3 regions of the Paenibacillus sp. FSL R5-0519 genome follow, and region 1 is predicted to be linked to each of the others. Evidence: riboswitches for the same ligand, from Rfam matches in the RefSeq annotation. Region 1 holds a riboswitch; each other region holds the start of a gene.
What was found. Region 1 has a riboswitch for cyclic di-AMP ahead of MKY73_RS22615 (hypothetical protein). Riboswitches for the same ligand answer to the same signal wherever they lie in the genome.
Positions count from the first base shown of each region.

Region 2: it holds a riboswitch for cyclic di-AMP, as region 1 does, so the genes downstream of both, MKY73_RS12625 (3D domain-containing protein) here and MKY73_RS22615 (hypothetical protein) in region 1, are expected to answer to the same signal.
Region 3: it holds a riboswitch for cyclic di-AMP, as region 1 does, so the genes downstream of both, MKY73_RS19430 (C40 family peptidase) here and MKY73_RS22615 (hypothetical protein) in region 1, are expected to answer to the same signal.

Region 1 covers NZ_CP150234.1:4,996,996-5,000,129, reverse strand. The annotation lists gene MKY73_RS22630 (urease accessory UreF family protein) at 1-162, opposite strand, end outside; tRNA gene MKY73_RS22625 (tRNA-Leu) at 606-688, shown strand; gene MKY73_RS22620 (glutathione peroxidase) at 836-1,315, opposite strand; cyclic di-AMP (ydaO/yuaA leader) riboswitch at 1,687-1,862, shown strand; gene MKY73_RS22615 (hypothetical protein) at 1,978-2,376, shown strand; gene MKY73_RS22610 (HAD family hydrolase) at 2,507-3,134, shown strand, end outside.
Region 2 covers NZ_CP150234.1:2,739,494-2,742,627, forward strand. The annotation lists gene MKY73_RS12615 (ABC transporter substrate-binding protein/permease) at 1-5, shown strand, start outside; gene MKY73_RS12620 (amino acid ABC transporter ATP-binding protein) at 1-714, shown strand, start outside; cyclic di-AMP (ydaO/yuaA leader) riboswitch at 932-1,128, shown strand; gene MKY73_RS12625 (3D domain-containing protein) at 1,131-1,802, shown strand; gene MKY73_RS12630 (polysaccharide deacetylase family protein) at 1,910-2,701, opposite strand; gene MKY73_RS12635 (hypothetical protein) at 2,856-3,134, shown strand, end outside.
Region 3 covers NZ_CP150234.1:4,346,405-4,349,538, forward strand. The annotation lists tRNA gene MKY73_RS19420 (tRNA-Leu) at 38-122, opposite strand; gene pelA (pectate lyase) at 286-1,248, opposite strand; cyclic di-AMP (ydaO/yuaA leader) riboswitch at 1,664-1,795, shown strand; gene MKY73_RS19430 (C40 family peptidase) at 1,801-2,265, shown strand; gene MKY73_RS19435 (carboxymuconolactone decarboxylase family protein) at 2,364-2,693, opposite strand; gene MKY73_RS19440 (hypothetical protein) at 2,835-3,053, opposite strand.

The DNA.
Region 1 (3,134 bases):
GGGATGCAACTGACAACGCATGAATGATTCGAGATCTTCAGCATTACGAATGGTACCCTCCCTGATATGGATATCCATGCCGAAGGAATGGGTGAATCCTCCAACCTGAATAGAGGAATCAAGCAGTTTGACATAATCGAGCAGCTTATTCCCACGGTTCACAATCATTCGCCTCCTGTGTTCGTTAAATGTCACGTTAAATGACATTTATATTCCTTTTTGTTAACTTTATGTTTGAAAATCCGAATTATATGATAGTTATCTTCCCATAAATGTCCGCTTTTTGTCAATAGTATCCGTTGAATTTAATGAATAGAATCTGATATTTAATATTTGTGTTATTTTATATAACTTATTGTGTTATTTATTTGGTGAAGTGCAGAGAGGACTATATATAAGGAAGGACTATATATAAATGAATCAACAAGATCGGCTCTTACCGAAAAAGAGGGGATCAAATCTAATAATATGCAGTTCATGGGTAAACATGACGAGAATATGCGTTTTTTGAGGAAAATGCCTAGCTAAAAAGAAGGTTTAAAAAATGCTTTACTTTTATTTCTGAACCCTGTATAATCAATTCTGTTGCCGATTATTTACGACATGCGGTCGTGGTGGAATGGCAGACACGCTATCTTGAGGGGGTAGTGGGCGTATGCCCGTGGAGGTTCGAGTCCTCTCGACCGCATCATATGAACGATGAAGAAGAAGCTTTCCATTAATGGAAAGCTTCTTTTTTTGCCTTTTTGAACAGTCTGGTATCCAGAAGTTGAAAAAGGCCATCCATTACCGGGGGTAATGGTGCTCTACCTTCCGGCTACGGGTGGCCGATGTACTATTTTTGCAGCAAGTTCTTGATATCTTCTTCAATCTTGTCAGGTGTTGTTTTGGGAGCATAACGTTTAACTACCTGTCCGTTCTGATCCACAAGGAATTTGGTGAAGTTCCATTTGATTGCTTTGGAGCCAAGCAGGCCGGGTGCTTCTTTGCTAAGGTGTTGGAAGAGCGGGTGAGCACTTGAGCCATTCACATCAATTTTCTCAAACATAGGGAAGCTCACGCCATAATTCATCTGACAGAACTCGGCGATATCGTCGGAAGAACCTTTTTCCTGGGCAAACTGGTTGCTTGGAAATCCAAGGACTTCAAATGGCGCATCCTGGAACTTGTCTTGCAGTTCTTGCAAACCTTTGAATTGAGGTGTAAGTCCGCATGAGCTTGCCGTATTCACAATCAGTAACACTTTATCACGGTAGTCGGACATTTCAACTTCTTGACCGCGAAGGGTATTCACTTTGTAATCGTAGACTGTCATCTCAATCGCCTCCATGATATCATCTGATACCTTTCATTATATTGGTTACAATTAAATAATGCAAAACTAATATGGTGTTAAAAGAATCAAAACTGGTAAGTTGTGCAAAATGCGTGAATGAATTGCGAAGTGATTTACGCGAGAGTGAGAATTAGATAGCTTTGACGAGGTGAATAGCGTATAACCGTATTGTAAGCGTTATTATATATGAATAATGGCGAAAATCTCCCGATTCGGTGATCTGTCCGGACTTTACACCGCCATGGCACGGGTGTATGATTCATATCGTAATTTCAATTTAAAACTAAATTGTACCTGAAAAACGAAACAAACGATAATATCGCTCAATCTTAACTTAAGATATACGAACGATGTTTTAATCGCTGAGTTTCCATTCATTCATGAGTGGGAAACGGGGGAACCAACGGAATGCGCTGTCCAGGACAGTAGGCATTCATGGGGTGAATTTTCCGGTGACAGCCGGAAATAGGGCGACTCTCGCGCCCGAATCCGTCAGCTAACCTCGTAAGCGTTAAAGGGAGAGGCAACAAGCCGTACGCTGGTTCATGGCGTTTTCGCCATGGATTCTTTAAGAAGCGTTCGGGAGGCCTTGGTCCCCCACGCTTCTTTTTTGTTGTCTTTTCACGCCAAGGGAGGAACGAATGATGGATACTGAGATGATCTTAGTGACTGCTCCTAATGAAGCAGGACGCAAATTTATCAAATTGCTGATGTACAAAAAAATGCCGTTTGCCGTTCTAACCAACAGTGCAGGGGAAGAGCGCAGACTCCGTAGAATCGGAGTAGAACATGTCATTCGCATGAATACGGCTGCAGCTCAAAAATGGTTTTTGCCGCAGGCAAGCGTTGGTAACGTATTTATTTTCGAGAACAGCCTGAATCTGACCTGTCGTTATTTACAGATCTGTCGATCGTGGACATCGAAATCCCTATGCGTCATTACGGAGCAAAGCCATCCGAAGGGGATCTATCGGGGAATGGGTGCAGACCGGATTGTATATTCACTCAATGGGGAAGTCGGCTTTCTCCTCAATGGGTAATGTCATAGCTTGAGATTGCTCAGGTGTAAGGTGCCTGTTATAATTGATTGTATTAGAATCAATTTCAGAATCGACTCAAGGTATTATGGATTTGATTCATTGATAAACGGAAATTTGAGGAGACTCGTGCATGATGGTGAGTCTTCTTTTTTTATGGTTACAAGGAGGAATTGGCGTGCCGGATGTGGGTGGATTGAAGTGGTTGTTTTTTGATGTTGGAGATACGCTAGTGGATGAATGGGACCCGGTTGATGATATTATCGGACAGTTCGTTCGCGAAGCCGGTGCTTTGGGGTATCCGGTGAAGATTGAGGCGGTACGTGAACTGTTCGCGAACTGTTATCAGAAATATGAACAATGGCCCATGAGAGTGGCAATTCGCACATTCATTGAAGATGAAGGACATCAGAAACAGATTCAGGACAAGCTGAAGTTTAAAAAAGATCTTGAACGACCTTTTCCTTCAGCGGATTCCGTTCTTCAGCAGTTGTCGCGGTATTATCGCATTGGCATTATCGCCAATCAGAGTCCTGGAACGGAAGAAAGACTGGAGAGTTACGGACTGCGAAAGTATGTTGATGTTCTGGCATGCTCGGCTGAAGAAGGGGTGTCCAAGCCAGATCCAGAGCTGTACGCTGTAGCCCTGAAACAGGCGGGTTGTGCACCGGAGGAAGCCGTCATGATCGGGGATCGGATTGATAACGATATCATTCCTGCCCGGAAGCTGGGCATGCGTACGATTCGAATTATGCAGGGGT
Region 2 (3,134 bases), 2.3 Mb from region 1:
GTTAGACAATTACACAAATCTTATGGAAATAACGATGTGCTTAAGGGCATTAACGTGACGATTGGCAAAGGTGAGGTTGTCGTGGTCATCGGTCCTTCCGGTTCAGGTAAAAGTACATTCTTACGTTGTTTGAACCTGCTGGAGAAGCCCACCTCAGGAGAGATTGATTTTGAAGGCGTGTCAATCACGGACCCCAAGCACAACATTAACGCAACTCGTGAGAAAATGGGCATGGTGTTTCAGCACTTCAACCTGTTCCCGCACAAAACGGTAGAGCAAAACATCACAATCGCTCCGATTAAAGTGAAGAAACAATCCACTCAGGAAGCGGAGAAAATTGCTGCTGATCTGCTTAACACCGTGGGCTTGTACGATAAAAAAGATACATTCCCGAATCAGCTGTCTGGTGGACAGAAGCAGCGGATCGCTATCGCTAGAGCATTGGCCATGCAACCGCATGTGATGCTGTTTGACGAGCCCACGTCGGCATTGGACCCCGAGATGGTCGGCGAAGTGCTGGATGTCATGAAACGTCTTGCAGAAGGCGGGATGACCATGGTCATCGTAACACATGAGATGGGTTTTGCACGTGAAGTGGGAGACCGAATCCTGTTCATGGATGGCGGGGTTATTGTGGAAGAAGGAACACCTGATGAGGTATTTGGAGCACCGAAAAATTCACGTACACGTGATTTTCTTGCAAAAGTACTCTAAATGAAGTGATCAAATAGCGTTACTGACTTCGAGTCGGTGACGCTATTTTTTATGGGAAATAACCACGTATGGATTCGGAAAAGTAACTATTCTGTTACCAATTATTAAGGAATTATGACGCCCAACATTTCTAAAGTATCCTGTATTCTTACATATGCTTACATGTTAAAACCATTTGGTAAGAATTACTACAAGTTCAGGTTACAAAATTGTGATATATTGAACTCTGCCGAAACTTCCGGACAGGGAGTGCGGGGGATGTAACGATGCAGACTGTGCAGGGGGAAGATCTACAGCACACTGCTTGGGGTGAATTAGGGGTACATATCGTTTCAAATGTAATGATGAACCTATAGGGTGGGCTCCTCATCCGAATCCGACAACTAACTTCGCAGGCATAATGAGGGAGGAAGACCATGATTAACAAGAAACGTATAGCCAAAACAGCAGTGGCATTAATGACAACAGCGATGCTTATTCAAGCCGTTCCGGCTCACGCCGATTCAGTTCATGTGGCCAAAGAGGGGGATACCTTCTACACCTTATCGAAACAATACGGAGTAGCAATCAACACATTAGTTAAAGCAAACAACGACATCTCGCCTTACAACATTTATGGTGGTTTGAAAATTACGATTCCTGGTAAGGCAAACACTGTAGCTGCCGCAGCGGCGGAGAGCAAGACCCAAGCCAAAACGGTTACCACAGCAAGTTTGGACGTTAATACAGATAACAAAGTGGTTCAAGCCTGGGGTAAAACATTCGATTACAGCAAAGCTGTGAACGTGAAAGCAACGGCATACTCTGCTGATCCGTCTGAAAATGGAGGATGGGGTGCAGTCGATTATTTCGGGAATGACCTTGAACTGGGTACGATTGCAGTTGACCCAAGTGTGATTCCACTTGGAACCAAAGTGCTGGTAACGGGTCACAGCCATCCAGGATTGCCAAAACAGGCTTTTGTAGCCACAGCACGTGATGTGGGCAGTGCAATCAAGGGTCACCGGATTGATATCTTCATCCCTGGTAGCAAGCAGTCTGTGAGCACATTTGGTTTTCAGGATATTGAGCTGTACATTCTGAAGTAGAGAGTAAATTACATCTAAAATAATTCAAACAGGGTGTCTGCCAGTCGCTAACTTGCGATTGAACAGCACCCTTTTAATATACTCACTTATTTTCTGTCTCGGGCATCCTAATCTTTGGCCTTTGGCAACCCCAGCATTTCGTCCAAGGTGACCAGTTCATACCCCCGGGTACGCAGTTCCTCAATAATTTCTGGCAAAGCCTCAATCGTGCCATTCAGGTTTGATCCTACACCGCCTCCTGCATGTTGCAGAACGATGGAGCCAGGTTTTACAGCAGACAGGATGTTATCTTTCACCTGTTCCTTAGAAAGGCCTTTCCAATCGAGTGAGTCGACGTTCCAGTTCACAATGCTATAGTGTTGTCTTGCAGCCCAACGCAGCTGTTCCTCATTAATGTCTCCATAAGGCGGCCGAATCATCTTCGGCGTATATCCCGCCAGGCGTCGAATAATATCCCCGGTATGTAAGATCTGTTTGCGAAAGGCATTCATCGACAGTTTACTGAATTCCGGATGATTGTAACTGTGATTACCAACCATATGCCCTTCCTTAACTATGCGTTTCACCAGATCGGGATGTTTCTCAGCACGACTACCCACGATGAAGAATGTAGCTCTGACGTTGTATTTCTTCAATACATCGAGTACCTGTGGAGTAAAGCGTGGATCAGGTACATCATCAAAAGTCAGTGCAACCTTCTTTGTTGAAGGGCCATTGGTTTTGAACGTATCGGCATATTTCTGACGTAACTGTCCTAATGTCAGTTGTTCTTCTTCCCCGGCATCCGAACCTGATACCGATTCACTTGACGGGCTTGAAGAATCCCGCGATGAAACCGGAGCATGATATCCTCCAAGAAAAATAACGATAACCATCAGCATAATGAGGCGTACGCGCATAATAACAGCCTCCTTTTCCAAAATGACGTTCTTCTTGGTATGCCCGGGGTCTCCATAAAATATGCGTAGTGTTAGAAGTTTCATTGTCGATTTATCCCATCACGGCCATAATTCCTCCATATATAACATATAGAAAAGGATAGGTGGATAGGATATGAGTACATATGATTTGAAATCCATACGTTTACAGGTCATTGAAGCAGGCGAGGATAAGGTTTTTCTCGTTACCGGAGGAAAGGCGCATATTGGCGCGGTAGCCACGTTTTATGTAGATCATGAACGCGTTAGCGGAACGACGGTACATATTCCCGGTCATAAGGAACAAGAGCTGTGTGAGCGCCTAGCCCGAAAGGCGGCCCTACAGTTGAAAGTAACTGTTACGGTAATCATGGGTATCCATTTTGATTCCATTACACGGATGCAGATCGACGAA
Region 3 (3,134 bases), 650 kb from region 1:
CTCCTCATGCGTTAGCTTGAGGAGTCTTTTAATTCGATGCGGTCGAGAGGACTCGAACCTCCACGGGGGGTTAGCCCACACGGACCTGAACCGTGCGCGTCTGCCAATTCCGCCACGACCGCATATTGTATCTCCGTGATTAATCTCGGCGACAAGAAATAATATATCATGCCGAATCTATCATGTCAATACTGAAAATAATAACATGAAAGCCCGAACCAGACATGCTTGTCCATTCGGGCTTTACCTTCAACTAATCATTTGGTTTATCAAAAAGGAGTCATACTACAGCTTGGAAGGCCAATTGCCATACCATGCATAACCGCCTCTTCTTTCTTTATCAATGTCACTTAATTTGTATTTAACTACCCCGTCTCGTCCAATGAAAATGGGTCTATCCGTTCCTATTTCATAGAAGCGTGCCCAGATCGGTGCTGCTTTGGAATCAGCGATAATCTTGCTATCACCATTTGCCCTTTCATATCTGTAACCCGTAATTTTCACCTTGTTAAACCAGTCCTCTGCTCCTTTAATGGATGCGGTAATTTTAGCGGTAGCAGGCCTCGTTTTCAGAAATTTAACAATCGTTACACTCTCTCCAGCTGTCAGCGATGGTACTTCGTAGATTCTTGCGCTCGCTGGTTTAAGGGAACTGGAATCATGTTGTTGTCCCCATGCTGTAAGCTTCCCCCCTGAGACGACTTGTGTATTCAGAATCGCCTCCACACCTTTGGCAACTGAATTTTTACTCCGATTAGCAAGTGTACTGTCGATAAATGAAAAATCACCTTTGCGTGTTGCTACTTCATCGAGCATGATCATTACATTAATCATTGCATCGTCATTGTAGGTAATATGCTTGTGATATCCAGAGCTTTGGTAGACTTGTGGCCATCCGCCGTTTGAATACTGCATACTGATTAAAAAGTTGATTCCTTTGATTGCAGCTGTGGAGTAGCGTGGATCATTTGTCTTTTTAAATTCCTTCGCCAATCTTCTAATTTCTGAATATGTAGCCTTGTTGTCAATCGTGGACTTCGCCCACTCTCCACTTGTTTGTTTATAATCTTTTCTCCAACCTCCATCCGGCAGTTGGTTCTTCAAAATATCTGAAATACTCGCTGTTGTACCGGATGCATCAGCAGCAGATACCGTCCCTACAGGAAGAACTGCCATTCCAACTGTTGAGAACACCATGGTGCATGCCAGGACAAAAGTAACAATTTTCTTCGCTTTCAAATGTAACACTCTCCCATGTCATTTAATAAAATTCACAATTCTACCTTACCTATAATGCCAGTCTTAAACCTCCTTAATTTGAATGTATACCACAATAAAATCTATTTTCATCCAATATGTGGATTGGATAATCAGATAATATGCAATAAATCGATTTTTGTCAATATATGCAACTTAATGAATATAATCTCTCAAATTCAACATAACGGATAGTTCTTTTAACTCATGACAAACTTAATTATTTATCCAATTTCGTCTCAAACGAATCAATAATGACGTTTTTGTCATCAATGATACCCAAACTTGACGCCTTCTTTCATATAAAATCGTTAATTCCGCTAACATTGAGGTATTACGAAGGGGTTTAAAAGGGTTTGACAATTACGCATTTATGCAATATAGTTTCAAATAGTTACAAAAACTTAATTATTCATTGCCGAGTTTCAGGTTTGAAAACGGGGGAACCATTTTGGGTGAATTATTCTTATACATAGGAAATATAGGGAACCTTCTACCGAACCCTTAGCTAACTCCGTAGGCATCGAAGGGAGAACATTGATTTTGAAAAAACTGATTATCTCCATTTTTGGAGCGGCTGTACTATTTACATCCGGGGCAACAAGCACAGAGGCAAGCAGTATTAACTCCGTAGTGAACAACATGACAGGTATTCCTTACAAGTGGGGTGGCACGACTCTGGCAGGGTTCGACTGTTCCGGGTTTATGAGATATATTTTCAATAAATACAGCATTGAATTGCCACGTACTTCGCAACAGCAAGCCAAAGCAGGTACTCCAGTAGCCAAGAGCAATGTTCGGACAGGTGATCTGGTGTTCTTTAACACAACAGGCAAAGGCATTTCACATACAGGTGTTTATATCGGCGGCGGACAATTTGCACATGCATCCAGCAGCAAAGGGGTAAGCATCACCAAAATGAGCAATCCTTATTTCAATGATCGTTACGTAACAGCACGTCGGGTAACTGGACAGTTTATGTACGATAAAATGTTAGGGAAAATGTAGGTATAATATCAAAGAGGAGGCTCCGGATCAACCGGAACCTCCTCTTTTGTTTGATTTCCTCTTTAGGAGGACAGTCCTTGGACTACCTCCATCTGCACTTAATGCAGCGCCTTCTGCACTCGCATCGCGCCCTGAGACAGGGCATGTCCGCCTCCTACAGCTCCGGCAACAGCAACGGTCTCCATAATCTCCTGATCTGTAGCGCCCTTGGCACGTGCTTCTTCTACATGATAGAAGGTACATACCTCATTGTTGGCGAACAAGCCAATACCAAGCGCGATGAGCTGTTTGGTCTTCGCATCAATCACCCCAGGTTGGAAGCATTCTCCGGTAAACTCATGATACGACTTCACCACACCTGGCAGCACATCACTTAATGCTCCAATCTGATCCTTGTAGGCATGAACTTTATCATTCATCAATGTCATGTCTTGCAGCACACCCTCTCGGCTATAGTTACAGAATTTCTTCACTGTACCTATCTTCTCTCCCGAGTGAGTCAATTATGCCAAGAAATCATGGTAAATCCAAACATTTGTACGCTCATACTTCTGACATAATGATCGTTGTTACTCACCAAGTGGACTTTGCCGGGGTTCGCTGAATAACTGATAGCGGTAACCACGATCCAACTTGACGACACGTCGATTCTGACGACGGATAAGTACCTGCTCGCCATCCCAGGCAACGACAATCCCGGTTACATCGTTCGATTCCAGCTCGTCCCGTACTACTCTGACTTTCTCACCTGACAGACGCAGGGCGTCCAATTCTGTATCACTAATCATGTTCATGGCTCCTATATTCCAAATTTATTTACAAAAAGAGACCTAAATGAAAAGTCATTTAGGTCTCACGTGACTGTATTG